Regions from separate parts of the Alteromonas sp. CH_MED4-4 genome, predicted to be linked through region 1. Evidence: riboswitches for the same ligand, from Rfam matches in the RefSeq annotation. Region 1 holds a riboswitch; the other holds the start of a gene.
What was found. Region 1 has a riboswitch for thiamine pyrophosphate ahead of WA381_RS02770 (TonB-dependent receptor). Riboswitches for the same ligand answer to the same signal wherever they lie in the genome.

Region 1 (16,457 bases):
CAGGGTGTGACAAAATTTTCGCACTGTCACTAAGATTAAGCGCCTTTTGCAGCGTGGCGATGATATCCAACCTGTTCACCTTGTTTTTTATATTGTACTAGCCACTGGTAATACCCAAATACCGCAAAACCAACGTAGCCTAAGAACAGGCAAGCAGATAATGCATAACCCACTTGCAGGTATAAGTATGCGGACGCTAAATTGATGAAAAACCAATAAACCCAGTTTTGCAGGATTTTATGCGCCACCATAAATGTTGTGACTACACTCAATAAATTAATGCTCGCATCTAATAGTAGGTACTCACTATTGAACTGTGAGCCTGCCACCTCAGACAGAACCCAAGCGAGCAATAACATACTCGGCACAATGAGCAAATGAGCCCAGAACGGCCAATGAAGCACTGGCTTAACATCGCCATCTTCCGCCCCTTTCGACCACTGATAATAACCGTATCCCGCCATTATCATATAAAAGAAGTTAAGCGCAGACTGAAATGGCAAAGTCACCTGCCAAAATAGCCAGGTGTAAATTGCGGTACTCACAAAAGCGCACAGCCAACACCAGCTGTTCTGTTTTGCGGCTAACAGCACATAGGCAATAGCGAGGACAACCGCTACCCACTCTAAAAGCGAAGTAGCGGCAATTTGTGAGGTAAACTCAGAAAAAAAGTTAGCCATTAAGATGATTTTCTAGATTGCATGGCATCAAAGTTTAAAAACTTAGCAACGAAAATAGCCTGCCCCACTTCTTCATGGGTCCTTTGCATTTCTTCGCCAAGTACTTTCATAACCACGCCATAGTCACCTGTAACCTGCGTGCTGGTTGAGCTTGTTGAAACTGCAATATCACTATAGCTATTTAACCTATCAATGAAATCTTGAATAGGTGGAATGTATTCGTTAACCAATGGGTACAACGACAGTTCAACCATAACTTGCATGTCTGTTTCCTTTTATTTTAAAACGCGTACTTAACAGTAACGCCAAACTGACGACCGTTACCTATTTGGTAATATGGCTCATCGAAGGCATACTCATCGCGAGGGTCGTTGCTGAAACCACCGAATCCACGGGTGTAGTACTCACGATCAAAGGCATTTTGTACCCACAGTGATGTCTGCCAATCACCGTGTAACACCACAATCTCCGAATTAACCAGCGTAGTACTTGGCGAGGTTACATCATGGCCGTCAGAAAAACGGTATTCGCTTTTGTAATCTACATCTACACGCCAGAGCATGTTATCTGTAAGTGCGTACTCACTATACAGGTTTGCGGTCCACTTAGGTGATTGAGCCTGCCTTTGCTCAGACACTTCAGTACCGTCTGCAAGCGTATACCCTTCAAAGGTAGCGCTTAGATATCCAACACTTGCATCTAGCTGCCATGCATCACTAGCAATCCAGCTAAGCTCCAGCTCGGCTCCTTTGTTTGTTCCTAAATCAGCATTATCAATAATGTCTACGAACCCTGCCGTACCGTCATCACGAGTGATAACGTCAAAATCGCTCACCTGAGTATCTTTTCTATCCATATAGAAAATTGCAGCACGAGCAATTAGGTCAGGCGTAAGTAATGGGCCCTTTACACCTATTTCGTAGTTCCAGTTATATTCTTCGTCGAAGAATCGCTGATTGTCATTCACGCGGCTGTCGGGGTTAAAGCCTGCACCTTTATATCCGCGTGAAATACTGCCGTAATAGAAGTGATTGCCCTGCGTATACTGAAGCGCGACTTTCCCGCCTACCATGGTGGTGTCGAACGCGCGAGTAAGTTGGTTGTTATCAGCGTAATCAAAATCGTAGTTTTCTACTCTTAACCCTGCTACCAGTACTAAATTTTCGTTCAAACGACTTTCAGTCTGAGCATAGATAGCGGTCGTCGTAGGCGTGTATTCACTGGCAAAGTCACTATCCAAATAAGTGTATTGACGTAGCAGCTTTTCTTCCGTGCTTTTATAAAACACGCCTATTGTCCAGTCAGTCATACCATCAAAAAGTGCGGCACTGTCAGACGACACGAAACGCATCTCGCCGGTCTGTGTTTCTACATCGCGATAATAGGCGTCAAAAGACGTGTAACCCCACGGGTGAAACCCTGTGAATGTCCAGTCTTCATCGTAGCCATAAGCAATATTGTGAGAAGCATGGGTGGCAATTAGAATAAAGTCGCCCGCTGCTGTATTGGTTGTAGAGCGCGCGCTAACAGCGTGGGTTTGGTGTTCGTCAAATCCTGGTTCATCAGACAGCGTTTTGTTGTCATTGTCTAGCGAGAATGCATCGTAACCGTTATCGATATCGTACCAGCGATAAGTAAGTGCAAGTGTGGTTCGCTCATCTACGCTGCCTTCAACGGCAAAGCGCAGTGCGGTTTCATCGATATTCGCGGTATCGCTTCTATTCAAGAACGTATTTTCTACAAAGCCATCACTGCGATTATGAACCAGCGCAACACGATAGCCCCAATCCGTGTTGATATCATCACCAGTGGCGCCTTCAATACGGTAACTCTCTTTGTTCCCAATGCGGGCTTCAACGTAGTCTGGGGCGTCGCTACCCACGTCATTACTGGAGAGTTTAACCGCTCCGGCCAATGCACCTGTGCCGTATAAGGTAGCCTGAGGTCCGCGATATACCTCTAGTTGTTTAGTATCAAAAATAAGACCTGCCGCAGCAAGGCCTGAAAAATCAAATTCATCGACGATAAAGCTTACAGAAGGATTGATAGGCTCGGCGAACTGACTACGCTCTCCAATACCGCGAATTTGCACGAAGCGGCCGCGAGACGCACCAGCTGCAAAGTTTACGTTTGGAATACTGTTTAGCACACTGTCGATATGGCTCGGCTGTCTACTGCGAAGACGCTCTTGATCTAAAATGGTCGCGCTAGCACTTAACTGGTCGAGTGTAGTTTGACGAAAATCACCAGATACGATGACGCGCTCAATATCTGATGGCGTGCTATCTGAAGTGTTACTTACATTGGTTTGTTGCGCATAGGCCGCAACGGAACTAGCAAGCAGTGAAAGTGTGAAAAGTGTTTTATACATGGGATCTCTTATTCTTATTTAAGAAAAAAGATCCGGGTCTAACGGCAGGTGATAAGGCTATATTGTGAACCATCCCTACGCCGGTATTATCCGGATCAGGTTTAAGGGTTCCCACGAATGTGGATCTCAGACCGAAAACGGACACCCCTTGGTATAGTGTTGCGCTGCTAAAACTAGCAAACTCAACTTCTGCGACGGAGTCTACCAGTTCGATACACGCCGTCAAGCAGATAAGACGTTAAGCTAACGTAAGGTTTTATATATGATATAAGGCGTTGAAAGCTTAGGGCTATTCAGCGTCAATATTCATATTTAGGCGACGTACTTCATCGTCAGTTTGTGCTTTTAAACCTTCCAACGTTTTGCCGTGTGCGGTTGGTTGACGCGTATCAGGGTCAACCTTTACGAAAACGATATCGTCTGCAAAACAGATGGTTTTCTTGGTTGCTTTGTTGCGTACCAAGCAGCTTACGGTAATAGACGTACGGCCTACAGCTTTAGTTTCTAGACCAAACTCTACGATATCACCCTGCATAGCCGGTGATTCGAAACTAATTTCACCAATATGCTTAGTTACCAAGCAATTAGTTTCTAGCTGACAAATAGCCCAAATTGCAGCTTCTTCGTCTATCCATTCTAACGCGCGGCCACCGAACAAAGAATTGGCGTAATTAAGGTCGTTTGGCATAACTAGACGCCGAGAAAGAAAGCGCATTCGAATTCCTCATAATAAATCGCTACTATAGCGTTAGATTATACCGAAAAAACTGATTCATGGCGCTAACTCAATTACGCGAATGGCTATTAGCCCCCTACTTTGAAAATAGCGGCGAAAATGGCTGCAAAAAAAGCTCTCACGCTTCACACTTATCAAACGTGACTTGCCCGCTTCACCGGAGAATGCTTGTAATATCTGGCAATGATGATTTTTGTGAAGCTGCCATACGTAGCGTTCAAGCCTTTGTAGATGAAGTTTCATCTATAAGCGTTGTGAATTTTGCTGGCGATACACTTAAGGGAAAGAACCGCAAACAAGTACTGGGGAGCGAATGTGACATTGCCACATTAGACTGTCGCGACTCATTCAAACCTGGCGACGTGATGGCAGTGGCGGGGATCGTTAAACGCAGTGGTTGTTTAATACTTATTTGCCCTGCATTGAGTGAATGGGTCAACAATATTTCGGTCTCGTTCCTGTCGAAGGGGTTTACGCTTACACAAAGTCGATACCTCGAACGCTTTATAAAGCACCTGCGTAACAACGACTACGTGGCATTTCACACTGAAGAAAAAACCACGCTTCCAGATACGGCTATGTACCGTATTAGCGAAGGCTTAACATCAAACGTCTATAGAGGCTCACTATTTAAATCAGAAGAGCAAGAGCAGACATACAGTCGTTTATATCAAGCACACTCACTTAATAAACTAAACGCGCTAATTACTGCCCCAAGAGGCAGAGGCAAGTCATCATTATTAGGTATATTCATTGAAAGCCTAATCAGACAGGGTAAAAATGTACTATTAACCAGTGAACGCTTCGATAATGTGAAGAACGTACTTTCACGTATTCAACAGCAAGAAATAGCCGGTGTCAGAACACAACAACCATCCACCGCTAACATTCGAACACAACTAAGCCTTGGTGATAAGAATAAGACAACGACATTAGGCAGTGTAAAATGGGTGCCCCCTGACAGTACCTTGTTATATTCCACAGAAGATGAAAAGTATGACGTTGTAATTGTTGATGAAGCGGCTTCAATCCCCCTCCCGGATGTATACCGGATTATAGCAAACCACAAGCAGTGGGTGCTTAGTACTACGCTTTTGGGTTATGAAGGCTCAGGCAGTGGCTTTATTCACAAACTCATCCCTAGTTTACCGCCTTCTGCTATTCATTTAAGACTATCAAGGCCGTTACGATGGTTCGAACATGATCCCATTGAAGCTTTTTTCAATACGACTTGTTTATTTGAGAACAGAGATGCGGCGCGCAATATTGGCAAGATTAATTTCAAAAACAGTATTAACCCACAGATAGATTACGATTTTTCCATAAGTTCGTTTAAAAGCATTTCCGAAGAGGCGCTTCAGCAAATAATGTCGCTACTTTCATTAGCCCACTATCAAACTACGCCCGATGATTTTATGCGCTTGATGGATAGCCCGGATGTACTTGTTGCCATACTTAAATTCAACGACAACGTGATAGGTGCTGCAATCATAAACGCTGAAGGTAGCGACTACCTGAACGATACCGCATTGGGGATTGCGTCTGGACAACGTCGTCCTAAAGGGCATTTAGGTGCGCAAAGACTTGCTCTGTTGTCTGCTGATGCAAAAACAGCAACGTTTAGATATTGGCGTATTAATCGTATTGCCGTCGATACGGTGGCGCAGAGTAAGGGTATGGGCAGTTACTTGCTACAAAGAGTTAGTAATGAAGCCAAAAAGCAAAGTATTGACGCTATCTGTACTTCTTATGGAATGACACAAAAGTTAGACAGCTTTTGGACAAGAAATGGATTTGAGATTGTAGACTATGGGCGAAAGCCTAATAAAGCCAGTGGCGAAACCAGTGCACTAGCGTTATATCCTCATTCCAACAGAGCAACAAAACTGCTTTCTGAATTGGTAGCACTAAAAGAGAGCTTTCAATTCGATAACCAGTTAGACAACGTGCCCATTAGCATACTGACAATCTATGTAGAAAAGTTAGTACATTTTACCCAAGGCACACGCACTTTAGATGATGTTTGGCCGATATTACATAAAATTGCGCGTTATGCAGAGACTCACCCTACACCAAGCGCAAATACTCAACTGAACAAGCCAAATAACACAATACTGTATACGCTATGGCGTCTTGTTGAAATCATTAACACGAAGCGCTTTCTCAGAAAAGTACTTACACATTCAGATATGAATGCGAAACAACTTGTTTCTACATTCAACGAAGAAAACCTAAAAGCAAGTGGGTTAAAAGAAGTCACTATTGTTATAAGAGAAGCAATTCTGCCTGCTTTCAAATAATAGAAAGTCTGTAGCCTGAAAGTACAAATAATCAGCTTAGCGTAGAGCCACTATACCTGCGTTAACAAGCCGCTATTACGAACATTTTAAATACCGCTGAGAGGCTAATGATTTATGCGGATTGGTGTTAAAGCCCTATAAATATAATCCTATTCGAGAAAAGCTCACTTACTAAATTAAGGGCAAAAAAAAGCCTCCCAAAGGGAGGCTTTTTTGCTAAAACCACATATTAGATACTAATACCGCGGTTCTTCGCTTTTTCCTTGATATAAGGTTCCCACGCTGCAGCGTTGCGGCGTAGAGAGCGATCTTTCTTAGCTTCTTGTACGTGCTTGTAAGCAGACTTGAAGTTACCTGCGTAGAAGTTCGCTTCCATTAACGTGAAGTGAATCTTCTCAGGGTTTTCAGCGCCACGCTCTAGAGCATTCTCTAGTGCTTTGATAGCGCCTTTATAGTCTTCTGCTACAAGTAAAAGCGTACCTTGTTTACGATAATGCTCAGGGTCTGAACTCTTAGCCGCAGCTTGTGCATACAAGTTTGCCGCTGTTTTAAAGTTTTTAGCCTGGTGATATGCATTAGCAATGTTTGCAATCATATCAGCATCGTTCTTCAACAAGCCTTCTTTCATGTGCTTTTCAAGAAGCTTAGCAGCCTTATAAGGCATACCGTTACTTTGATAAAGCTGAGCAAGCGTCTTTATTTCTGACTCTTTCTCTAGATAGCCTTGCATATAAGCAAGTTCTAGCGTTGAAAGACCTTTCTTATAGTCTTCAACTAAGATGTAGAAAAAGCCAAGACGTGACCACCAAGTTTTTTCCTGAGGGAAAGTTCTAACAAGATCTTCCGCCACAGCAACCGTTTCAGGGTACATCTTACGCTCGTAGTAAGAAGTTAGCTTTAATACATACGGGTTTTTGTTTGGCTCTTCATACAAACCAATCGCTTTGTCTGCTGGCTCAACCATCTTCGCTAGTTGCTTAGATTCAAAGTAAGCCTGTGCCAAACGCGTATATACGTCTGCGTCTTCTTTACACGTGAAGTCCATCCACTTGTTATACCATTTAATGGCATCAGTGTACTTCTCTTCCTGCATGCTCAAATCACCTAGTAATTTAAGTGTTTGAGAGTGTTCAAGGTCGTTTAGAACTTTTGGTTCAACTGATTCAACCAAATACCCTAAAGCTTTACCACCTTGACCTTCTTGCGCAGCAAGTAAGTTACCAATAAAACGCTTTACGTAAGCTCTATCGAAATCGTCAGATGCGTCGATTTCGTAAAGTACGTTTAGTGCTTCATTAACTTGGTCTTCATTGTAGAACTCAAAAGCTTTCTGAACTTTTTTACCGGTACGCTCACCTACAAGCGTTGTTTTTCCTTTCTCATATCCAGGACAAACAACAGGTGCTGACTGCGCTAGGGCAGCGGGTGCTGAAAGCACCGCACCTGCGCCTAGCACTAAAGCAACGGCTGACATTTTGAATGTACGTTTCATCATGATCATTGCTCCAGTTTAAAGTCTAGCTGTACGAACATGCCAGGTTGTTTAACTGGCTTGCCATCAACGATCTTAGGCTTGTATTTCCACTTACGTAGAGCACGACGTGCTTCACGGTCGAATACGCGCTTAGGTTCAGCTTCGATAACTTCGATATCTTCAACACCACCAACTTCGTTGATAGTGAAAGACAGTCTTACCCAACCTTCACGGCCGTCACGGGCTGCATCAGGTGGATATTTCGGGTCGATACGAACGATAGGTGTTGCTTCACCATCACGCTGCATTGCACCAACACCACCGATGTTTACACCAACACCACCTGTGTCGATAGCTGGAATAGCTAAGCTAAAGCCATCTGCATCAGGTTCCGCTGTTTCCGGCTCTACTTGCTCCATTTTAGGAGGCTGTGGAGGTGGCGGTGGTGGTGGAACACGAGTACGCGTTTGCGTCTGGTCGTCTGGTTCCTGCATTACAATATCGATAACCGGTGCAGGCGGTACTTCGTCTGCTGGTCTAGATGAATTTTCAATCAACTTGGCCATTAGAACGAAAAGGGCAAATGCAACACCAGCACCTAAAAGTATAGATACAATTATACGTAACATCTTATCCCCTTGCCGCTACCGAGACTCGGTTAACGCCAGCGGCTTTAACCTGATCCATAATCTCAACTACTAAACCATGCTTCGCTTTTACGTCAGCTTGAATGATTACGTAGTCAGTAGGCTGCTCGGTAAGCAGTCTTTCAATATTCGCTCTTACGCTGTCCGGCGCAACTTCACGCTTATCTAGCCATACATTTCCGTCTTCAGTTACGGCGATGAAAATGTTTGCATTTTTGTGAAGAATCGCCTGGCTCGCATCTGGCTTGTTGACTTCGATCCCTGCTTCTTTAACGAAAACAGTGGTAACGATAAAGAAGATCAGCATGATAAACACGATATCCAACATGGGCGTCATGTCGATCTGTGCATCTTCTTCCTCGGTTCTGACTTTTCGAGCCATAATCTCTCTCTCTAATGATGTGGCAGGCTATCAACTAGCCCTTCTCTTGCCAGCTTCACTTTCGCTTCAAGACGTGAACTGATGAACAGTCCAGATAGCGCGGCTACCATTCCCGCCATTGTCGGGATCGTTGCCATAGAGATACCAGCTGCCATTAGACGAGCGTTGCTGGTGCCCTGTGTTGCCATTGTCTCGAAAACACTGATCATACCGGTTACTGTTCCAAGTAGACCGATTAGTGGACACATTGCAATAATGGTTCTGATAATCAGCATTCTAGCGTTAAGGTCGTCTGACGCTTGAGAAATCCACGCGTCACGGATTCTATGCGCATACCATGATGTGGTATCTGCTCGGGCATCCCAATTCGCGATGATGTTTTTCTTCACCTTTGGGAAGACCGAGGTTAAATACCAGTAACGCTCAATCATTAAAACCCACATGAGAAAGAGCGCGGCAGCAACGAAGTATAGTACGTCACCGCCGGTAGCGATAAAGTCCCTGACCGATTCGAATAATCCAATCAGGTAATTCATATTACGCTTTCTCCGACTCTGAGTGAGCAGCTACGATACCCGCAGTTTGCTCATCAAGAATGTGGATGATTGACTTGCTACGAGAAGCTACGATGCTGTGAGTAAGGATTAGAGGCAGAGCCGCGATAATACCTTGAGCAGTAGTTACAAGAGCCATAGAGATACTTCCTGCCATCATACGTGGGTCACCTGTACCGAATAGTGTGATGGTTTGGAATGTCTCGATCATACCTAGTACTGTACCTAGTAGACCTAGTAGAGGAGCAATCGCTGCGAAGATCTTGATAACGTTAATGCCGCTTTCAATTTTTGGAAGCTCGCGAAGAATCGCTTCATCAAGTTTAAGCTCAAGGTTTTCTGCATCAGCAGTCTTGTTCTCTTGGTAAACTTTAAGGATACGACCTAGTGGGTTACCTTCTGAAGGATTGTTTACGTTCTTAAGCTGTGAACGCATTTTTCCACCAGTGATCGTTAGTGTGATCATTTTGTAGATACCAATTAGTAGGCCAATCGCAAGCATAATTGTGATTGTGTAACCAACTGGACCACCAGCATGATAACGCTCAGACATTGTCGCTTTTTGCTTCAATAGACCAAGGATTGCACCTTGAGAAGGGTCAGCAAAGAAAGGAACAAAACCAGAAGTAGCGCCGATTAGTTCGTCAGCAGAAGCTACAAAGTGACCATCTGGTTGACGACCAAGAGGCTGAACAACTTCAGCTTCAGCGTCATACGCTAGGTAACCAGCTTCACCAACAAGGTTGAAAGTACCAACACGAACAACTTCTTGCTGTGAAGAACCGCCGTCAAGGTTAACAACTTCAGTAGTGAACTTAACTACTTCACCGCCTTCAGTCATTTCTTTCTGAAGAGCAAACCATAGGTCTTCAAGTTCTTTAATGTTTGGAAGACCTTTAGAGTCTTCTGACATTTCAGCAAGGAACTGACCACGGCCAGGGAATTGTGCACTTACGATTGATGTAGAGATACGGCCGTAAGCTTCAGAAGATGCTTGACGTACCACACCGAACATTTCACCAAGTGTACCTGTAGCTTGGTCTAGCTCAGCAGCTTTCTCGTTTAATGTAACTTCGTTGTCTGAGAATTGCTTCTGTAGACGGTCACCACGAGCTTGTTCAGCTTTAAGATCTGCTTGTGCTTTGCGAAGAAGTGCTTGCTTGTCAGCACGTGCTGATTGGAACTCAGCTTCGCGTTGCTTATCTAGGCGAGCTTCAGAAACGCGGTTCTGTTGAACCTGGTCTAGAAGATCTTTCAGGCTCTTTGCTTCCTGAGCCTGCGCTCCGGTTGCTGCAACTGCAACTGTCGCAGCGGCTAAAAGAGATTTGAATACTGGTTTCATTAACAATTACTCCGCTGCGCTAATTGGTAGTTTAATCAGATCCGCAGGAATGACGTTGTTAGCCATTTTAACTGCGTCAACAACTGAAGACAGATACTCGTCACCCAGTTTTTCCCATGCGCGGCTTTCGTTGTTCCATACCCATGCGTGAGTTTGGTCTAGAGAAAGTGCAACTAGCGCCGTACGACCTAGGTTAAAGAAGTCAACAGTAACTTCTGTGCCTGCGTCGTCGATAGTACCTTGGTAAGAGTTGATCTTAGTACCGTATTCAACTTCAACTAGGTAAGCTTCTAGTACCTGACGGAACTGTTCTGAAACAGTTACGTTAGAGTTAGCCATAAGGTCGCGAAGACGCTCAACACGCTGTAGACGCTCGTCTAAGTGAATTGGACGGTCTAGCTTGATGAACTGCTCTAGGCTGTCGATCATGCGGAACATAAGAGGAACGATGCCCTGCTTAGTTTGTTCGATGCTGTCGATCTGACGTTGTAATGAATCGATACCGCGTTGCTGGTCTGCAACTAGGCTTGCGATGTAATCGTTGTAGATTTTAAGGTTTTCTGTCTCATCTACTGTTTGACGATACTCAACAAGTAGTTCTTGAGACTGTTCAAACAACGTATTGATTTTTTCTTGAGATTTCGCTGCAGCCGCGTGGATTTTCGCTTCTTCTTTATGAAGATCTTCAAGCGTATCTGCAGAGACTGCGCTACCTGTTAGTGCGAATGCACCCATAACAGTAGAAGCAATAAGAGTTCTCTTGCTCATTTTGGACATAGTTCCCAACCAAATTTCTTATTTGAATCCTCGCCGATAGGAAAATATTCGGGCAAGGGGCGTATAAAACTTTCACAATTTTGTTTCAGGAATGTAGCGCCGACGTCAATTGTCAGTACTACGAACGTATTATACTCACATGGAATGTTACGTTTAGTCAAGTAACACACTGTTTACACCTAGTAGATTTCATTCCGTCTGCCTAATTTGTGTTCATTAGCAGTGCAGATTTCATTCCAAAATAATGACATCAGACAAGAATAGAGCATCACTGACACCTTAATCGATTAACTAACAATCAATTACCAAGTTTATTTAACAATTTATCAGCGCGCATTTCTGGCTACTCGCAGAAATTAGATATGATTTTTAACCTAGATGTTACTTGCTATTAAAAGAAGGACTAATCATATAAACTTCATGAAAAATCCAAAATACAGACGAGTATGCAATGACATTCACGCCAACTCACCACATTACGATTGAGAACAAACCCCTGTGGATCTTCGACGACCTTTGTACTCAGGCAGAAGCGGAAAGCTTATTCAAAGGTTTACAAGTAAGCGCGTTCAAGCGAGACGAAATTGCTAGACCTGATACACAAGAATATCGGCATTGGGCAGTGAATCTAACATCTGAGCAAATTAGAACCCTTCCCGTATACCACAGAGCGATTGAGGCCATTCGCGGTATTACAAAACAAGATTTTAGTGCTTATAGAGGATATGTGAATCACGCATCGTATGGAGATATGCTTTTTACGCACACAGATTGTGCACCTGATGCGAATGAGTTCACTGTTTTGGTTTATATTGCACCTGAATGGGACATTGAGTGGGGAGGAGAAACGTTGTTCTATGACAACAACGACGATTGCTTATTCGCGTGCACACCAAAACCTGCTCGTGTTGCAATTTTCCATGGTGCGATCAAACACGTCGGTAGACCGCCCAATAGAATTTGTTACACGCCCCGTTACACCCTGGCGTTTAAGCTAGAAAAAGTGTAACTACGTTTAGATTTCGTTTGGAATAATATCGAAGGCAACGGTTAATCTGTGTTCATCAGTGGTAAAAGCGTTAGTACCGTGCCACATGTATGATGGAAACAGAACGACCGTCCCCCCTTCGGGTTTGACTGCATAATCCCCTTCAAATCGTTGATTCGCAATATCAGCCCTACCAAACATCAACCAGCCTTGCCCATCTGTATCAACGGCTTTAGGCACATCCACATAGTAAACGCCGCTTAACCATCCTTCTGGATGGTAGTGAGACTTATGAAAGCCTCCATTTCTTAACCTTACTGACCAAGAACCGATATATTTAAGCTTATCGTTTAACCGTGATAAAAACGGATGGGTTTTGTCTGAACACTGTTGCGCGGTAAATAGTTTTGCCTGCGCTAAAATGTTTTCCGACAATTCTTTAATGATAGGTAAGGATGTGACGAATAAATCTTCATATGTTTGCGTCCCATTCTTCAATGATTGTCCAATAGGATGCCGTTGATTCTGATGTTTTTCTACAAGGGCAGTTTTTAGTTTTTCATTGAAATTAGCAGTATCAACTGGACTAGATTTAATAGCGTTAACGTAAACAAGCTTGTCATAGTCGCACAACCATTTATAACGGTTTTCTTGTTCGGCCATAGACCAACATGTAGATAACATTGTCCACCAACCTTGGTTTAGTGGTTCTATTTTTATCAATTGGTTGAAGCAGTTGAGTGCTTCTTTTGCGCGCCCCAAACAAAGCAGCGAATAGCCCTTCTCACTTAATAGCGCCACTTTATTTGACTGTATTTTGGCATTTTCTATTTCAACAATAGAAGCCTCATACTCACCTAGTTCTCTGAGCACTCTGGCCCTCAATGGCGCAATTTCGTGAGTCTTAATCGCTTCTGTAGTAAGTAAGTCTAATTGCTCTTTTGCCGCATGATATTCGTCGGCTTGTATTAGCAACTGAATAAAACGAAACCTAAAGCTATCATCTTTAGGTTGTCGTTTGATATATGACTCAATGTGAACAAATGGCGCATCAACTCCCTCTTCCCATAGAAACTTGGCCAGCTCTTCCTGAAGCTCCCAATCAGATGGTGCAACATTCAATGCTTTGAGATACACCATTTTCGCGCGCTCTCTTTGATTTGATAGCGCGAGTACTGCTGCATAATTTCTCAAAATAGTAGGGTTAGGGTTAGCATTAGTTTTAGAAAGTGCTAATTCAAAATACTTTAATGCTTGTTCGTAGTCTTCAGTTTTGCGATACAAATTGGCGATATTGTTCAAAGCAACAATATTTTCTGGACTAATTGCTAAGACATCTTTTAAAACCATTATGGCTTCATTAACGTCTGATTGCTTCGAAAAAATGTCTGCCCAAATTAGCTTCGTTTGCACGTGATTCGGCACTAACGCTAGAACTTTTTCTGCTGCTATACGCGCTTGCTTTAACGCATTTTTTTCAATTAGTGCACGTGCCAAATTATAGTGTAAATCAACATTATTAGGCGCTAATTCACTCGCCTTTTGAAAGGTCGATACTGCCAAGTCAATTCGCCGAGTGGATAGGTATAAATTACCTAAAGCATTTGATAATTCGGGGTGATTTTTGAATTTCTTCAGCCCTTTTACTAAATATTTCTCAGCTTCTTTCACTCGCTGAACTTGGCGAAGCGAGCCACAGAATAGTTGAATAAATACTGGGTCTTTTTGCAACAGAAATAACTGCTTCTCAATAAATTGGATAATCTGCTGATATTGCTTCTGGTTATAAGCTGAAACGAGCTGTCGTACTATATTCATACTATTATTATTTTCTTCGTAACTGTGCATCTAAGTTAGCTAACTTACCTACCCCATTGTTCCAGACAGCGAATTTTGTCATAAACTTTGCCAATCCTTCCTTTTCTAACGAAGATAAGTCTGGATGCCATATATCAAAAATAAGCACAATTCTTACTTCATCGCTCTCATTTTTTGCGGAATGTAGAAAGCTATCATCGAAGATCATCGCGGATTGTTCATTTTCCCACTTGAATATTTCGCCTCCCGCTTTCAGCGATGCATGTTTTGTGACTTTTAAAGGTATATGCCCGGTAAGCTTACAATTTGAAATTCCGTAATGCGGAGGGATGTATGCCCCAGGCTCTAGCACAGAAACAAACATTTCAGGTGCATGAGGTGGACAATGCGCCAATGGTGCCCTTTCCAATACTTCACGGAGCGGTTCACTTAACGATTTAAACACTTCACTGTGTTCCCCACCTTTTATTAGATGAGTAGAGAGCCATTCATCTCTTAGCTTGTTCCACTCTTCCAAATTCGGTAGATTTTCAAACTCTTCAACATATTTGCTTTTTGATACTTTGCCTATATCCAACAACTCATCTTTAAAAGGCTGCAATCTCTGTATCCAACTCTTTAATCCTTCACATTCCTGAATATCGTAAAACGGTTTACTGGTAAGCTCAGGAATATAAATGAAATTAGGTCGTTGAAGCGGGTTTGAAAAAGAAGGTTGTGCAAGACCAAACAAAACTTTGACCATTTCACCTAATCGCGGAGATATATCTTTAACAAACTGCAGTTCGTTGAAACCTGCTCTTCGCGCTAGATTTGCGGCGTTAGCAATATGTGTAGCTTTAACACGTGAAGGCTGGCTACCTTCGATATTGAAGTCGAGGGGAGAAGCTTCGTACCACTCTAAATAAAGCGCTGTAGCGAGATCAAAATTCTGTTGTTTAAGGGCTTGTTCAATTTGCTTTGTCATTTTAATAAGTAGCGTTAGAAACGAGAAGGCTACTTTATAGTAGCCTTCGTTCACTTTACAAGCCTGAGCCTGAAGTTTCAGTCCCTCTTTGCATACGAGTCCAGCTTTCGCGTGCGGCCTCTTCCATCATTTCCCTTTCTTCTGCTGTATAGCAAACTCGGCGCATCATATTTGAACCGACTTTCTTTTCCATTTTACACACCATACCGTCGTCTTCATTGCTTGCCACATCGCTTGATGAAGAGTTTGATGTTGAATTACATCCGGAGATTGCGAATGCTGCCATTAGACTAACTAGAATAAATTTTTTCATATTGCTTCCTTGAACATTTATTTACAATTACTTCCGAAAACTAACGTACCATATTCGGTGCGATTTGACCTCACCCATTTTGTAAGCATCCATTTCTCATTTGTGAAGACAGGTTTGCCACAATGATAACTCTGTTTTTCTAGCGCCAGATTTTTATCAACATTAAGAAAACTCACTAGTTTTCCCTTTTCTGGATAGATCGTTATTCCTAACTTGGGAAAGTGAGTAGCGCCCTCACTCAATGAATTCAAGTATGCCAATATCGTATGGGTGCGCTGGCCTCCCTCTTCAATAATACTGGTTTGCTTTAGTTGAGTATCAGTAAACCCATCATAATGCGGTTTGTATTCTTGGCCATCTTTGTACCTCAGTAAATTTAGTGGTTCACCATGCTGAGGTTTTGTATCAGACATACGGCTCATCTTCACTTCTACTTCGCGACTTATCCAATCTACCCATTGATTAGTGATAATAGCGACCTCACTCGTGCGAATATCATCTTTCATGGGATTACCATTCAATGGATTTAGTACCATAGATGGCTGAAGTAAACTTTTGTATCGAAGAAGCATGTAGTCACATTCAATATCTGACAGTACGCCGCTCATTTCACAAACGATACTGTTGCTATCAACAGCAGTTTTAGTTTTATTTAGTAGCGAAGTTTGCTTTTCAAGTACCGTGGTGATGATTGTATCTTCACATAAAGACGTAGAAACATCGGCGTAATTAGGGTCTCCCACGAACAATTGACGATAAATGTTGGGATTATAGCGACCTAATGTACTTTGCAATTGAGCGTAAACCGGTGCGTTTTGCTCAGTCCAGCAAAGTAATACGATAAGCGACTCCGCATGCCCTGCTGAAGCAAGCCTGACAAGCTCTCTCACCAACTCATTATTCATTTCTTCAAATAGATAAAACCGCGAAATGAGTAAACATTGAAACCTTACAGTAGGTTTTGAGTTGTCTGGTAATGCGTTCAGATAATCAATAGCTGCCTTGGGGCTATCTGGAGCGAGGTGATAAGCGTAGTCTAATGCGGCATACAAATGTCCTGACTGACCAGCAATGCGTAAACAATCATAAGCTTGACTGTATTCGCTTC
Region 2 (16,457 bases), on a different contig from region 1:
TGTTTAAATGCGAGTTCACTTTACGCAACTCATTGTAAAGCGACTTGGCTTTAAGCTCGCCTAGGTGCATTTCGTTGTAGCTTATCTGGCGCTGCAAATTACTAATGTCGACGGTGTCACCATCTATAAGTGTAATGTTGCCCACGCCTGCGCCTGCTAAATAGCGCGCGGTTAAGCTGCCCAATCCACCTAAGCCAACGATAACAGCGTGTGCACTCGCCAAATTAAGCTGTCCGTCGTGATCGATGCAATCGAGTAAAAGTTGTCTGCTGTAGCGACGTATATCCTGATGCGCTAACTGCTGGCCCACTGAGTGACTAAGTGAATGAGTAGCTGAATGACTAAGCAAACCCAGCCTCCTGAACCAATGCTTGGTAGGCTTTTAGCGGGTGTGCTGCCTGAGTGATTGCACTTACCACAGCAATGCCGTTAACGCCGGTTTTAGCTACATCGCCTATGCGCGATAAGTTAATACCACCAATAGCAACGGTGGGAATGCCATCGCAAAGCTGCACATACTTTTCTAAACGTGCTACACCTTGGGGCTTCGAAGGCATGTCTTTGGTATTGGTGGGGAAGATATGACCAAGGGCAATGTAAGTCGGGTTTAAAGCGCGAACACGTTGAATTTCAGCGAAGCCGTGCGTCGATATTCCAAGCCGTAAACCCGCACTGCGGATGGCGTTTAGGTCTGCGGTGTCGATATCCTCTTGCCCCAAGTGCACACCGTAAGCCCCGAGTTCTATGGCCAGCTCCCAATAGTCATTAATGAATAATTGGCAGTCGGTGTGTTTCACCAATTCTATTGCCTCTTTTATTTGCTGACGAATGTCTTCTTGGGAGCCTTGCTTAACCCGCAGCTGCATGATTTTTACGCCCGTTGGCCAGAGGCGGGCTATCCATTGCACACTATCCACTACAGGGTAGATGCCTAAATGAGTATGAGTAAGTGCAGGAAAATGAGCTTCTTTACAAGACGAGGCTTCAAGAAGGGTATCCTTATCCCGCTCTTTTTCATTAGCAGTGGCGCCACGTTGCTGAAAGGTCACCAGCGGAAAGCTCTCTGGTTTTGCGGGAAAGCCGTTGGTTCGTGCAAAGTAGGCGGTTAATTCGTTACTTATGGCGTTTGCGTTAGCCGCTGCGCATTGCTTTGGTAGTGTATGGTTGCGAACTTCGCTGACGTAAGCATTAGCAAGAGTAAGTGCGTCTTCAATGCAGTAGTCGTGCACAATGAATGCCGCTAATGCGCTGGCTAACATGCAGCCTGTGCCGCGAAGGTTGCCGTTAGCGTATTTCGGCTGGCTAAAACGAAGAGTGTGAGAGGCGCAAACAAAAATATCGCTCACGTTTTTTTGCCAGTGGGCGTGACCGCCCTTAACGTAAACGCTCTTTGCGCCTTTACCCCTTAGCCGATTGATTGCAGTTAGCAAGCTCGCTTCATCGACAACAGGCAAATGGGTGAGCCACGCAAGCTCATCGATATTTGGCGTAACGATATCTACCGTATTCAACAGTTCGTCAACTACGCTTTCGCTTAACTCACTCAGCACGCCACCTGACGAGGTAGACAGCACAGGGTCCCATACAACGAAGGGGCGAGGGTTAGATGTTTTTTGAATACGTGCACACAACAACAGCGCTTGCTCATCATTAGCAATAGCGCCAATTTTAATAGCGCGTGGTGGGGTATCTTCAAACAGCACCTGCCACTGTTGATTCAATGCCGACGCGCACATGCTTTCCTTACTAAGCATGATTGAGTTGGACTGCACGGTAAGCTGTGTAGTGAGCACACAAGCATGGATGTTCAGATCGGCCAATGTAATGGCGTCGCGGGTAACGCCCGCACCACCGCTACAGTCAACACCTCCCACACACCACACCACAGGAAGTGCAGTGGTGAGGTTGTTGGATGCAGGGCTTATGGACGCTTTCGCCATCATGGTAGCTCTACCTTGCTATCTGCAGTGTGATAAAGCTCTGCGCCAGACTGGTTGAATGCCTGGGCCATCTCTTTCATACCTTTTTCTTTCTCAAACTTTTGCTGCTCTGCTTGTTTAGCCACATCGCGCACTTCCTGAGAAATTTTCATACTGCAAAATTTAGGGCCGCACATAGAGCAGAAATGCGCAACTTTGCCAGACGCCTGCGGCAAGGTTTCATCGTGATAAGCGCGCGCGGTATGAGGGTCGAGAGCTAAATTGAACTGGTCTTCCCATCTGAATTCAAAGCGAGCTTTCGACATGGCGTTGTCGCGAATTTGTGCACCTGGGTGGCCTTTTGCCAAGTCGGCAGCGTGGGCTGCAATTTTGTAGGTGATCAGCCCCTGTTTAACGTCTTCTTTGTTAGGTAGGCCTAAATGCTCTTTAGGTGTTACATAGCACAGCATTGCGCAGCCATACCAACCAATCATGGCGGCACCTATACCTGAAGTGAAGTGATCATAGCCAGGAGCGATATCGGTGGTGAGGGGGCCAAGGGTATAAAACGGTGCTTCGTGGCAGTGCTTAAGCTGCTCTTCCATGTTCGCTTTAATCATATGCATTGGCACATGTCCCGGGCCTTCAATCATTACCTGAACATCGTACTCCCATGCAATTTTCGTCAGCTCTCCAAGGGTACGTAATTCAGAGAATTGCGCGTCGTCGTTAGCGTCAGCTACGCTACCAGGGCGCAGGCCATCACCTAGCGACAGCGCAACATCGTACTTAGCGCAAATTTCGCAAATATCGTGAAAGTGCTCATACAGAAAGCTTTGTTGGTGGTGGCTTAAGCACCACTTTGCCATTATCGAACCGCCGCGCGATACAATGCCGGTTACCCGCTTTGCGGTAAGGTGTACGTACTCAAGCAGCACGCCAGCGTGAATGGTGAAGTAGTCTACGCCTTGTTCGGCTTGCTCAATTAGGGTGTCTTTAAACATGTCCCACGTTAGATCTTCGGCTACACCGTTTACTTTTTCTAGCGCTTGATAAATGGGGACGGTGCCAAGAGGAACTGGACTGTTTCGCAGCAGCCACTCTCGGGTTTCGTGAATGTTTCTGCCGGTAGATAAATCCATGATGGTATCGGCGCCCCAGCGCGTTGACCACACCAGCTTTTCTACCTCTTCTTCAATAGACGAGGTTACTGCTGAATTACCAATGTTTGCGTTAATCTTTACTAGAAAGTTACGCCCTATAATCATTGGTTCTAACTCGGGGTGATTGATGTTGCATGGAATAATGGCGCGGCCTGCGGCCACTTCCTGGCGTACAAATTCAGGCGTGATGGTATCGGGTAAATTCGCACCAAAGTGTTCGCCTTTGTGCTGCTGCGTCAGTTCGGCATCTTTAATGGCTTGGCGCCCCATATTCTCGCGAATGGCAATGTATTCCATTTCAGGGGTAATGATGCCCTGCCTTGCGTAGTGAAGCTGGGTAACGTTTTTGCCTGCTTTTGCTTTTAGTGGTTTGCGGCTGCGAATAAAGCGGAAGTCTTCGGTAAATATGTCGTTTTCACGCTCTTTTGCAAAGCTTGACGAAACGCCCTCTAATTCAAGGGTATCGCTACGCTCTTCAATCCACTTTTGGCGAAGCGGAGCTAGGCCTTTGTGCACATCTATGTTTTCTTGTGGGTCGCCGTAGGGGCCTGAAGTGTCGTAAACAGGAATTGGCGGATTTGGTTCTAAAATAGGGTTGTCTTCTGTTCCACCCACTAAACTGTCGTGTTGGTGAATAAGGCGCATGGCCACACGAATATCGTCACGGCTGCCACACTCGTAGTGGCGTGTTGAATTTGGGTAAGCTTCGCCCGCAAGTTCATTAATGAATTGTTGTGCTTGTTGGCGCTGTTCGCGTCTGTTCGACATAGCATTTTACCTTGTAAATTTAGGTTCTAAAAATGCTTGTCAGGAGTGAAGGAGAATACAAAGTGTAAGTGTAGAAGGGGATAATCCCGTTACTTTAGCGAGATTGTTGGTAAAGGTTCTGGTGATTGCAGCCCTTTACACCGTTGATGATGACTTGGCGATAAACTTAAACAGTTTACCTTGAGTGACGAGCAGCACCGTAATGGGTGTGTTTGTATCATCAACAGCAAAACAACTTCGCTTCACAACGCTAAATCACGATTTAACATTGTGCACATTGTATTTTCTTGTTCCCTTCGCAGGTATTAGCCTGATCAGGTTCTACGGATCCCACTTTCGCGGTCTCAGCTTACTGGATTAACAGTGAAGCACTCCGACAAGTTGTTTAAGTCAATTCGGGTTGTGGTTGAAACAACCCGAATTGAGAATTCCTTTTTACTATATCTTCAATTTTACGGGTAATACAAGTACTACCAGAAAGCTAAATGAATATTCATCTAGCTTGCTAGCTGCTGACCTTCCTTGTAAAGCTGAAGTGCAGTGGCTGTGTCGTGCTTGCGTTCGCTAATTGCAGACAGCAGCAATAAGTCTTCTTTGCGCGACTTCATTTTAGTGGCTTTAAGCAGGGCTTTTTCCGCCAACACATCATCGCCGGAATTGAATGCAACTTGGCCTAGCGTGGAGTATAGCGACACGTTTTCTTCGTCTTGCTTTATCCAGCTTTCAAGCAGTCGTAGTGATGGCGATGCATCAGGAATATTAAGCTGCGTGAACAGCGGAAACAGGGCGCTATTCGGGCCACGTTTTTGCCATTCAACTAGCAAATTCTGTGCGTCGGCATGCATACCTTGGTCAAGCAACTGTTGAATGTAGGCCGCGCGGTAAGCATCGTCGTGACGAAGCTTACGAGGTAGGGTTTCCCAATACGATTTAAGCTCGACAGCGCCTTGTTTGCTGGCAATTTCGGCAAACTTACCCTTGGCGATGCGCTGGCTCCATGTAGTGTAGTCTGCTTTGGGCAATGCTTTACGCCAGCCTGACAAATTCTCTTGAAGTACTTGCCATTTACCTAGCTTGGCAAGAATTTGCGCTTTTAACTGCACAACTTGCTTGTTTTCACGCTCTTGCTCGTCAAGCTCGTTAAGTTTCTCTAATGCCGCATCGTATTTTTCTTCAGCCATATCAATACGCGCGTGCATGACCGTTGCGGCTACTTTCGCTTTTGGAAAGTCAGTTGCCTGAACAAGGAAATAACGGGCTTTGGCTAAATCGTTATTGGCAAAAGCAATTTGCGCTGACGCCAAATAGTTAACGCCTTCGAAATCGCCGTTGGTGGTTTTGCTTAGCGCCTTTTGAGCCGTATCAAAATCACCTGCAGCCATTGCGTGTAAGCCGTCGTAAAACGCACGCTTACGTTTGCGCTCACCTAAGGTGCCGAACCATTTATGTGAACCTGTGATCAGGCTTAACGCCCACAATACCAGTCGAGATAGTACGTACCAGGCAATGACGGCACCTATCACTAAAATACAAAAGCTAATCACCGTCATTTCAACAGCGGTGTTACCCAGTGATATTAGTACGTAGCCCTTATCGCCTAACAACATTGGGCCAACAATTAGTGCAACAACGAATGCGGCTAATACCGCAAGGGCAATAGCTAACCATTTCATAGTGCACTTGCTCCTTGTCCGAACACCTGCTTAACGCGGCTATCCAATAAACGCTCTAGCGGTTTTTGTGACGCTAGCTCTGTAGGTATTGGGCGCGATACATCGGTAGCAATGAGGTTTTGTAGTGCATCTACAAAACCCGTTACCTGGCTTTTTTCGGTGTCGAACTTTTCAATAATTAACGTTTGAGCGTATTGAAGCGACTGGTTGTAAAGCCCTGCATCGCCCTGAAGCGCGGCGGTTTGCGCGTGCATAAGCTGCAGACGAAGCTGCTCTTTTGCTAGGAACTGGGCTTCTAGTGAAAGCACCGGTTCAACCGGGCCCTCAATAGTTTTTATAGTAAGAAAATCGTTCACCAGTGAACGCCACACCTTTGCAAGGTTCTCTTGCCAGTCGTCAGCAGACTCCGATAAGGTTGTGTCTTCTGCATTGGCGTCTTCTGGTTTTTCGAAGGTATCAAGTGGCAATTTGTCAATTTGAGCAATCATACCCGTAAGCGCGAGAGCGATGGAACTTTGTGATACAGGGTTGAGCTGTTGTAAGGTTTGAATATCTTCTGCAAGGTTTGCGCGAACCGGAAGTACCGATGGGTCGGCCAATGACTTTAAGCGTTTATCTGCGTTAACTAGCAGCAAAATTGCTGTGCGTACGTCGTTTTCTAACCAAAGCTTTCTGCCTGCCATGCGAACTAAGTAATCAGCTTCAGCAATGAGCCAGTCTGCCGGGCGGCGACCTTCCATATTATTTAGTTGTTCAAGAGTCGATTCAGCTTGCAGCGTCAGCTTTTCGTTTTGCGCTTTTAACTCGGCTACCGTGCTTTCTAACGTCTGGTTGGTGCGAGCTACTTTGTCGATAGAGGCAACAAGACCAGCGCGCTCACGCTCAATAGTGTTTAGCTGAGAGGTCGTCGTTTGAAGTGCAGATTCAGAGTCCTTGCTTGCCGACTGTTGCTGCATGTAATACCAGTAACCTGCGCCAGCCATACCAAGCACAATAAGGAAAAGGATGATTACAACAAACCACAGTAGACCATTTCCCGACGATTTCTTTTTAGCAGCACCCGATGGTGTTGATTCACTGTGCGTGGCAGAAGATTCGATAACGTCTTTTTTAGCTTCCACTTTCACGAGTTCCTCTTTTTGTGGGCTACTTTCATTGTTGTTGGCCATTCAATACTCCCAGTTATCCTTTACCCAGGCGATGAGTGCCTGATCGGTGGCTCGCTGACAAACCGCTACCTCTTTAATGCCTTGGCTAGTAAGGGTTTTGGCAATTCGGTCGCTCACTGTTAACCATTTAATAGATTTAAGTGCTTGGCCAAATTGCGCAATTAGTTGCAGTGCCATTGCTTCGCTTGTAGCGATAATGCCGCTAACTTCGCCCATTTTCCACCGTTTTGTGTAAATTGGGCTTGTAAGTTGCTCTCTCTTATAAACGCAAAAGCTATTCACTAAAATACCTTTTTCGTCTAATCCAGTGGCTATGGCGTCGCGCCCACCTTCACCCTTAATGATAACGACATGCTGACAGTTTGCCTCATTAAGTTGGTGCATTGCCAGTATACCTTCGGATGTATGGGCTTCGGGAATAGCAACCTGCGCCGATGAAAACGCCTGAAGTCCCGCTTGTAATTTTCGTGCAGTGGCATCGCCCACAGCTATGATCAATGGTAATTCGTTAGCCGTTTCGCGTAAGCCTTCAATAACGGTGTCTACAGCATATACGCTGGTAACAACAATTGCGTTTACTGCATTTGACGCTAAAAATTCTGCAGCAGCTTTTCTTTCAGACGAAATATCAATGATGTTAGACGTGGCAACGCCTACCGCGTCAATTCCGGCTTTTTCAAAGGCAGAAGCACTTGCTTTTAACTTTGGCAGTGGGCGTGTAAACAGCAACATACTATCGAATTTTCATCCTTTTATTTTACTGCGTAAACCTGCACGCATTCGACAAACTATAACTTAGTTATAAAGCGCCTTTAAGATTTCACCGGCACCTTGCTCAAGAAGGGATTCCGCTACTTCAACACCAATATCTGCGGCTTTTTCTCGCGACGCTGTAGCAGAAGCAAAGAGCAGTTCTGAACCATCTGGCTTACCAACCATGCCGGTTAGTGTCAGCACATCGCCATCAAGCGTGGCAAAGCTACCAATAGGTACTTGGCAGCCGCCTTCCAATCTCTCGTTCATGGCGCGTTCCGCAGTAACGCGTGTATTGGTGTCCGTATGGTTCAGCGCCTGTAGCAACTTAATTAGCTCTTCATCGTCGTTACGGCACTCAATACCTACGGCACCTTGTCCAACGGCGGGTAGTGAAATATCAGCGGGTAACGGCATGCGAATACGAGATTCCATTTCAAGGCGAATAAGGCCAGCAGAAGCTAAGATAATGGCGTCGTACTCATCTGCGTCTAGCTTGGCTAGACGAGTATTCACGTTTCCGCGCAGGTCCTTGATGATAAGGTCAGGGCGATACTTGCGAATTTGGCACTGTCTGCGAAGGCTAGACGTACCTACTACTGCGCCCTGGGGTAGGGCATCTAAACTGTCGTGGTTATTTGAAACAAAAGCGTCGAACGGGTTTTCTCGCTCACAAATAGCGTGAAGGCCAAAACCTTCAGGAAATTCAACCGGTACGTCTTTCATAGAGTGCACGGCAATATCGGCACGGCCTTCAAGCATGGCAATTTCAAGCTCTTTTATGAAAAGTCCTTTACCACCAATTTTCGCCAGAGGTGTATCTAAAATTTTGTCGCCCTGCGTGCTCATAGGCACAAGCTCAACGGTCATTGACGGATAATGCTCCAACAATTTTGCCTTCACATACTCTGCTTGCCAAAGCGCTAAAGCACTTTTTCTAGTAGCAATTCGAACGGTGCGGGTAGTGTTGAGGTGACTCATGGCTATTCCAAACTATATTAAAAGAAACTAAAACGATGTATCACAAAACGTCATACGATATACCCCGTAGTATACGCATTTTCTGTATTAATGTTTGAAATTAGGCGCAGTTTTCTCCTTGGTTATTATTAGACATTCAGTCTATGCTGAAAGGAATAATGGTCAATTAGTTTTAAATGCGGAGATAAGTCTTTTTATGGACAGTTCGTCGTTGCGTCAATTACTTAGAAGTGCTCAGCAAGATGAAGCGGAAGCAAAACGAAGGCGCTTAACGCTATATTTCATATCTTATGTTGGTGGCACCATTATGGCGTTTATGGCGTGGATCAACATGGGCACAAACAACCCATTGCTCGTTGGAACGCTGGCGGGGTCAGCTGCTTTTGTGTACGCCAATGTGGCGTTATCCCATATGTTCCCTCGCGTCGATGTCTTCTATTATTTAGCAGGCTTAGTGGTAGCATTTACCATAAACGGCTTGGTTTATACCGGCGGGCTCAATAACACTGGGCTTTATTTTATTTTTCCCCTGCTTTTTATTCAGATAGTTGTTGTGCGTTTCAAGCCCGCCATGGTTTACGTAGCAGTAACCATGGGTATCGCTATTTTTATGCTCTACAATCAAGAAAAAATAGTGGCTGAGTACCCAGCAGAGCATGTTTCCCGCTTCTTAATCGCTACGTTCTGTTTTATTTGCGTCGCCTTTATAGGTGAAAATTTCTGGCATCAAAGCAGAAAAGAAATGCTGCGTGAAAATTTAGAGCGCATGCGTCAGGCTAATACCGATCCGCTTACAAAACTTCCTAACCGGCGATTCCTTGAGGCTGTTTTTTTTGAACGCGCAATGCAAGATCCCGGTGCTCATTTCCCTTTAAGTGCGGTGGTGGTAGATATTGACCATTTCAAAACAATCAACGATACCTATGGCCACGATATTGGTGACGAAGTGCTTATACATATCACTCGCCTAATGAAAGAAGCAGTAAGAACTACTGACGTGGTGGCAAGAACCGGTGGTGAAGAGTTTTTGGTCTTATTCCCTCATGCGACGTTGAGCCAAGCGGTAAAATTAGCAGAAAAAATGAGGAAGGTGGTTGAAGCTAACCCGTTTGTAGAAGGTGATGTTAATCACTCGATAACCGCAAGCTTTGGTGTAGCCACAGCGCTTACTGATACAAACTTGCACGCTTGTTTGAAGCAGGCCGATGACAACCTTTACAAAGCTAAAAATGCGGGGCGCAACAGAGTCGTCGAATAGTTTTGGAATAAACGTGAAATAAAGAAGAGACGGAAGGCGCGACTTTTTAATCGACAGACGTGTACCCACTCACGCTAAGAAGAAAGCTGGCTTTTGTTGCTGCACCAGCTTTTTCTTTTGTTTAAATACCAGAGGCTGTTGATCTTTATTATATGAACGTAATTTGCAGCAAGGGCCAACAGGCTCTTAAGGCATTACCCTAGAACTTTTTGAAGCCACGCACTTATGTCGTTAAGCTCTTGCATACAAACATTGTGCTGCATGGTGTAAGTCTGCCACGTGGCATTAAAGCCACTTTCGCTCAGCGTTTTGAACGCAGCATTGCCCATAAATACCGGCACCACTTCGTCTTGCTCACCATGTGCCATCATAATTGGCGTTTCGCGGTTTGTGTCTTTTGCTTCGCTTCCAAGAAGTGATGGCTCGCACATATAAGTAGATAGAGCGATAACACCTGCAAATTTATTGGCATATCTAGGTGCTAAGTGCAGAGCAATAACACCGCCTTGAGAAAATCCTGCAAGTACAATACGTTCGCTAGGAATGCCACTTTCAATTTGTGCTTCGATAAGCGCTTCTACCTGAGCAGCCGACTCTTTTACACCCTCTAAGTCCGCACGGCTTTCAAAATCTAACGATTTGATATCGTACCAAGCGCGCATTCTCATGCCGCCATTGATAGTCACAGGGCGTTCTGGAGCGTGAGGAAAGAGAAATTTAACCGCCATTGATTCGGGCAGTTTTAGCTCGGGCACAATAGGCGCAAAACCATGGCCTGAATCGCCAAGACCGTGAAGCCAGATAACGCAGGCATCAGGCGTAGTGGATGGGTTTATCTCTACGCACGGCAGAAGTTGCTGAGTCATGCTTTATTTCCTAGTTTTGGGGTCAGAGTACATTTAGGGCCAGAAAAAGTACTCTGACCCCATTAATTTTTGCTGTGGTAACCCATCGGCATAAGCTTGATGAGAGTGAACCAAGTTTTCACTATGCAATGAAAGGTACGGCACAACCGCTTAATATGCTATCATTGCCACTTGAAATCACCACATTTTGAAAGAATTTTAATACCCTATGGCTTCACTACTCGGCAACTTATTCATTCTTGCAGCTCCTTCTGGAGCAGGAAAATCAAGCCTTATAAAGGCGCTAATGGAAAAGTATGAAAGCAATACAGCTACGCCAATGCAGGTGTCTGTATCTCATACAACACGTCAACCTCGTCCGGGTGAAGTCGACGGTGTGCACTACCATTTTGTGAGTCGAGAGCAGTTTGAAGCGCTGATTGAACAGGGTGTGTTTTTTGAATACGCAGAAGTATTTGGCAATTATTACGGCACATCCCGCGTGACGATTGAACAAACTTTGCACCGTGGTATTGACGTATTTTTAGATATCGATTGGCAGGGCGCGCGCCAAGTCAAAAAGCTTATGCCAGACACATGCGGTATTTTCATTCTTCCGCCTTCACTCGACGTGCTAGAGCAGCGTTTAAATAATCGCGGTCAAGACAGTGAAGAAGTCATTGCAGGGCGTATGGCGCAAGCTGTAGCTGAAATGTCTCATTTTAATGAATTTGATAGTGTAATTATCAACGACGACTTTGCGACTGCGTTAAACGATTTGGAAGCCATCGTTACAGCACAGCGACTTCGCACGGGAAAACAACAAATGCGCCATCAAGTGCTATTGGACGAACTGCTCGGTAGCGCGTAAGCTTAACTTAACAATACGTGTTTTGTTTTAGCATCGAACGATCGCTGCATAAATTGCATGATCTGACTGCTTCAAATTCAAACAAAACGCTAGGATCGCGCCACGTATCTGTGTATACTACGCGGCCGTTTTTTGAATAACTTGCTCAACCTAATTTTCGGAGAAATACATGGCTCGCGTAACTGTAGAAGATGCCGTAGATAAAATTGGTAACCGCTTTGACCTAGTGCTTGTTGCTGCACGCCGTGCACGTCAAATTGCCACTGAAGGCAAAGATCCTATGGTTGACGTTCAAAACGATAAGCCAACTGTTACAGCACTTCGTGAAATTGAAGAAGGTTTGGTAACGGCTGCTACGCTTGAACAAGCAGAACTTCAAGCTCAAGAGCAGCAAGAACATGCTGAATTTACATCAGTAGCAAACATCCTATCTGATCAATAAAACCTCTTTTTAACGGTTTTATCGGTATTTTAGCGCCAGTGCTTTGAAAAAAGCACTGGCGCTTTACTTTTGGCGTATTGGCTTCTTGCACAATTAAACGTATTCTTAGGGTTGTAACGTTAGATAAGGGTCACGCTTCACTGTGTATTTGTTTGAAGGTTTAAAGCAGAAAGTTTTAGAGTACTTACCAGCCGACCGCGTTCAGTTGGTACAAGAATCTTTTGTGCTTGCGCAAGAAGCGCATGACGGACAAATGCGTTCAAGCGGCGATCCGTACATTACTCACCCAGTTGCCGTCGCCGGTATTTTGGCTGACATGCACCTTGATCACGAAACGATCATGGCAGCACTCCTTCACGACGTTATTGAAGATACCCATTACAGCAAAGAAGACTTAGCCGAAGCTTTTGGCGATACCGTTGCTGAACTGGTAGAAGGGGTAAGTAAGCTAGATAAACTCGCGTTTAGCACTAAACAGGAAGCGCAGGCGGAGAACTTCCGTAAAATGATGATGGCCATGGTGCAAGACATCAGGGTTATTCTTATCAAGCTTGCTGATCGCACGCACAACATGCGCACACTCGGGTCATTACGACCGGACAAGCGCCGCCGCATTGCGCTAGAAACGCTAGAAATCTATGCGCCAATTGCCCACCGCTTGGGTATTCACGATATTAAAAATGAGCTTGAAGATTTAGGCTTTCAGGCCATGTATCCAATGCGCCATCGCGCACTAAAGTCTGCTGTGCGCCAGGCCCGCGGTAATCGTAAAGAGATTATCGAAAACATTCGCGAAGAGCTGAACACTCGTTTAGACGCCTATCAAATTGAGTCGAATGTACTGGGTCGCGAAAAACACTTGTATTCCATTTACCGCAAAATGAAAAACAAAGAACTGATGTTCAATGAGGTAATGGATATTTATGCGTTTCGCATCGTTGTTCAATCGGTAGATAACTGTTATCGCGCCCTTGGTGCTATGCATGGGCTGTACAAGCCTATTGAAAACCGTTTTAAAGATTATATCGCTATCCCTCGAACCAACGGCTATCAGTCGTTGCATACGTCATTAATTGGCCCGCACGGCATTCCTGTGGAAATTCAAATTCGAACCCAGGAAATGGACCAAATGGCAGATAAAGGGGTAGCGGCGCACTGGCTTTACAAAGAACCTGGCGATAATGGCACCACTGCACAGCTTCGAGCGCGCAAGTGGATGCAAAGCCTGCTTGAGCTTCAGCAGTCGGCCAGCTCATCCTTTGAATTCATCGAATCGGTAAAAACCGATCTGTTCCCTGATGAAATTTACGTATTTACTCCAGACGGGCGAATTATTGAATTACCGACTGGTGCGACCGCTGTCGACTTTGCCTACGCCGTACACTCTGATGTAGGTAATACCTGTGTAGGTGTGCGCGTAGAGCGCAGAAACTTCAGCTTAAGTAAGCCGCTTGAAAACGGTCAAACCGTGGAAATTATTACCTCGCCGAAAGCGAAGCCAAATGCGAACTGGCTAAACTTTGTGGTGAGCGCTCGTGCGCGTACCCGTATTCGCCAGTATCTGCGTAAACAGCATTCTCAAGAAGCGGTGAACATGGGTAACCGTCTACTTCGTCATGCGTTAGGCAGCGTTAAACTAGACGATATTCCAAACGAAGATATCGAACGTGTGGTGGCCGAAACTAAGCATGCTAATTTTGACGATTTGCTAGTAGATATCGGGCTTGGTAACGAGCTAAGCGCAATTGTAGCGCGCCGTTTATTGGGTGAAAGCACAACAGACTTATCAGACAAGAAAGGTAATGTGGCTATTCGCGGCACAGAAGGCCTGCTTGTTCACTATTCTCGTTGTTGCCATCCTATTCCAGACGATGAAATTGTAGCGGTTTTAAGCCCCGGTCGCGGTATGACTATTCACCAAATTGGGTGTAACAATATTCGCAAGCTTACGCGAGAAGAACCTCAGCGCGTGCTGCCCATGCAGTGGGACGACAACCCGCAAGGCGAATTTAAAGCGTCACTGCGTATAGAGTTGTTTAACCATCAGGGCACACTGGCAACTTTAACGAACACCATTTCAGGGTGCGATTCCAATATCATTGGTCTGCAAACTGAAGAGAAAGAGAGTAATATCTACTTTATTGACCTTGAACTTACCACGCACAACCGTGTGCACTTGGCTCGCGTAATGAAGAAAATACGTACCATGCCGGAAGTTCAAAGAGTGTCTCGTCATAGTCAATCACGACACTAATTACTACACTATTTAGGAACTACTATGTCTAAGTCTATTATTCAGACCGATAAGGCACCTGCTGCTATTGGTACTTACAGCCAAGCGGTTAAAGCAGGTACTACCGTTTATCTTTCAGGTCAAATTCCTCTTGTTGCTGAAACTATGGAAATGGTTTCTGACGACTTTGAAGCGCAAGCTGTACAAGTTTTTGAGAACATTAAAGCGGTGTGTGACGCTGCGGGCGGCACTACAAATGACTTAGTGAAGGTGAACATCTTCCTTATCGACCTAGGTCACTTTGCAACGGTTAATGAGATCATGAGCCGTTACTTTACCAAACCTTACCCAGCGCGCGCAGCCGTTCAGGTGTCTGCATTGCCTAAAGGTGCACAAATTGAAATTGATGGTGTAATGGAACTGCCGGAGTAAGCCATGTCACCTGAGCGTTACCAGCGCATAAGACAAGTGCTGGAAAGAAGGCAAACTGATCTTACGGTTTGCCTTGAAAATGTACACAAGCCGCATAACGTATCTGCAGTAGTGAGAACCTGTGATGCAGTGGGTATTCATCGCGTTCACACCGTGTGGGAAAAGAAATACCAGTTTCGTCGCGGCACCGCTATGGGAAGCCAACAATGGGTGCGTCAAACCAATCACGATAATATCAACGACGCGATGGCTGAATTAAAAGGCCAAGGTATGCAGGTGCTGGTAACCCACTTATCTGATACCGCTGTCGATTTTCGTGATATTGATTACACCAAGCCTACGGCTATTTTGTTTGGTCAAGAGAAATACGGTGCCTCTGATGAGGCGAAAGCCGTTGCCGATCACGACATTGTTATTCCTATGATGGGCATGGTGCAGTCGTTGAACGTATCGGTAGCCGCAGCGCTAGTACTTTACGAAGCCCAGCGCCAACGTACTATTGCAGGTATGTATAACACCCAGCAGTTACCAGAAGAAGAGTGCCAAGCATTGGCCTTTCAAAATGGTTACCCGCGTTTGTATAAACTTTGCCAACGCAAAGGTTTGCCTTTGCCTGCTATTAACGCCATTGGTGAAGTGGATGCCGACGATAGCTGGTGGAAAGAAATGCAGATCACAAAAGCAGAAGCAAACGCGCTAGAGGCCGACTAGGGCCTAACCTATTGGTAGCACTTTTAGTTTTGCTCGTACTTGTATAGGGGCCAGCGTAAAAAACTGGCCTAAAGCGTACTCGCCAACCCCTCAACAATCCTTTACACTTCTTTTCCTATAACATGTTGAATAACACCAGCTTGTGCCAATTCAAAGGTTAAATAGTTAATGTTCCAAAAGAAGGATATCGCTTGATGCAAGCACTGGCCACTACACCCATTACTGCGCTTAAAGGCGTAGGCGCAAAGGTGGCAGAAAAGCTTAACAAAATAGGTTTGTTTACCCTTCAAGATATTCTGTTTCATCTTCCTCACCGCTACGAAGACAGAACCCGTATTTATAGCGTGGCAGAGTGCCGCCCGTTTACTCATGTAAGCGTGCAGGGCCAGGTAATGAGCGCCGACATTCAATATGGCAAGAAGCGCATGCTGGTGGTCAAGCTTAGCGACGGTACTGGTACCATAACCTTACGCTTTTTCCACTTTGGTGCGGTGCAGCGTTCAATCATGACACCAGGCAACACGGTGCGCTGTTTTGGAGAAGTGCGTACTGGCAAGTGGGGCATTGAGATGATGCACCCAGAGTTTAAGCTTGTGGATGAAGACGCGCCACCATCAGAAGAATCACTAACCCCGGTTTATCCCACTACCGACGGTGTAAAACAGCTAACCCTTCGTAATTTGACTGACCAAGCTTTAAAGCTTTTGGATAAAGGGGCGCTGGCCGATTTGCTGCCCGACGGTATTTACGATAATCAAATAAGCCTGAACGAGGCCCTTCATCTGGTACACAGGCCGCCGCCTGATGTCGACGTTCACGAAATGGAAGAGGGGTTGCACCCTGCCCAGTATCGGTTAATTCTGGAAGAGCTGCTGTCTCATCACCTTAGTGTGCTTAAAGTGCGAAAGCTATCAGATGCGCAGCCTGGCATTCCCATTAAGGTGAATCAGCCGCTTATCGATAAAATGCTTGCCCAATTACCATTTTCACCAACGGGTGCTCAGGCTCGCGTGGTACAAGACATTCAAAAAGATATGCAGCATGCGCGACCCATGATGCGCTTGGTTCAAGGAGACGTTGGCTCAGGTAAAACCTTGGTTGCCGCACTGGCAGCGTTATCAGCCATTGGGGCAGGGCATCAGGTAGCGTTAATGGCGCCCACAGAGCTATTGGCAGAACAGCACGCCAATAACTTTCGCGGATGGCTAGAGCCTTTGGGAATAGAGGTAGGTTGGCTTG

Region 2: another riboswitch for thiamine pyrophosphate. It lies ahead of thiC (phosphomethylpyrimidine synthase ThiC); the one in region 1 lies ahead of WA381_RS02770 (TonB-dependent receptor).

The regions. Positions count from the first base shown of each region.
Region 1 covers NZ_JAYMEU010000002.1:267,925-284,381, reverse strand. Annotated here, with positions in the region: gene WA381_RS02785 (phosphotransferase) at 1-79, opposite strand, end outside; gene pnuC (nicotinamide riboside transporter PnuC) at 36-680, opposite strand; gene WA381_RS02775 (hypothetical protein) at 680-943, opposite strand; gene WA381_RS02770 (TonB-dependent receptor) at 961-3,051, opposite strand; TPP riboswitch at 3,107-3,210, opposite strand; gene WA381_RS02765 (acyl-CoA thioesterase) at 3,341-3,766, opposite strand; gene WA381_RS02760 (GNAT family N-acetyltransferase) at 3,826-6,087, shown strand; gene WA381_RS02755 (tetratricopeptide repeat protein) at 6,317-7,582, opposite strand; gene WA381_RS02750 (energy transducer TonB) at 7,585-8,190, opposite strand; gene WA381_RS02745 (ExbD/TolR family protein) at 8,192-8,590, opposite strand; gene WA381_RS02740 (MotA/TolQ/ExbB proton channel family protein) at 8,602-9,126, opposite strand; gene WA381_RS02735 (MotA/TolQ/ExbB proton channel family protein) at 9,128-10,486, opposite strand; gene WA381_RS02730 (DUF3450 domain-containing protein) at 10,493-11,254, opposite strand; gene WA381_RS02725 (2OG-Fe(II) oxygenase) at 11,715-12,272, shown strand; gene WA381_RS02720 (putative 2OG-Fe(II) oxygenase) at 12,279-14,069, opposite strand; gene WA381_RS02715 (aspartyl/asparaginyl beta-hydroxylase domain-containing protein) at 14,077-15,090, opposite strand; gene WA381_RS02710 (hypothetical protein) at 15,092-15,349, opposite strand; gene WA381_RS02705 (2OG-Fe(II) oxygenase) at 15,367-16,457, opposite strand, start outside.
Region 2 covers NZ_JAYMEU010000006.1:48,516-64,972, forward strand. Annotated here, with positions in the region: gene WA381_RS06030 (HesA/MoeB/ThiF family protein) at 1-349, opposite strand, end outside; gene thiE (thiamine phosphate synthase) at 342-1,943, opposite strand; gene thiC (phosphomethylpyrimidine synthase ThiC) at 1,940-3,850, opposite strand; TPP riboswitch at 4,125-4,236, opposite strand; gene WA381_RS06045 (heme biosynthesis HemY N-terminal domain-containing protein) at 4,348-5,523, opposite strand; gene WA381_RS06050 (uroporphyrinogen-III C-methyltransferase) at 5,520-6,692, opposite strand; gene WA381_RS06055 (uroporphyrinogen-III synthase) at 6,693-7,424, opposite strand; gene hemC (hydroxymethylbilane synthase) at 7,488-8,426, opposite strand; gene WA381_RS06065 (GGDEF domain-containing protein) at 8,623-9,684, shown strand; gene WA381_RS06070 (alpha/beta hydrolase) at 9,879-10,550, opposite strand; gene gmk (guanylate kinase) at 10,759-11,400, shown strand; gene rpoZ (DNA-directed RNA polymerase subunit omega) at 11,570-11,842, shown strand; gene spoT (bifunctional GTP diphosphokinase/guanosine-3',5'-bis pyrophosphate 3'-pyrophosphohydrolase) at 11,985-14,096, shown strand; gene WA381_RS06090 (RidA family protein) at 14,121-14,507, shown strand; gene trmH (tRNA (guanosine(18)-2'-O)-methyltransferase TrmH) at 14,511-15,218, shown strand; gene recG (ATP-dependent DNA helicase RecG) at 15,413-16,457, shown strand, end outside.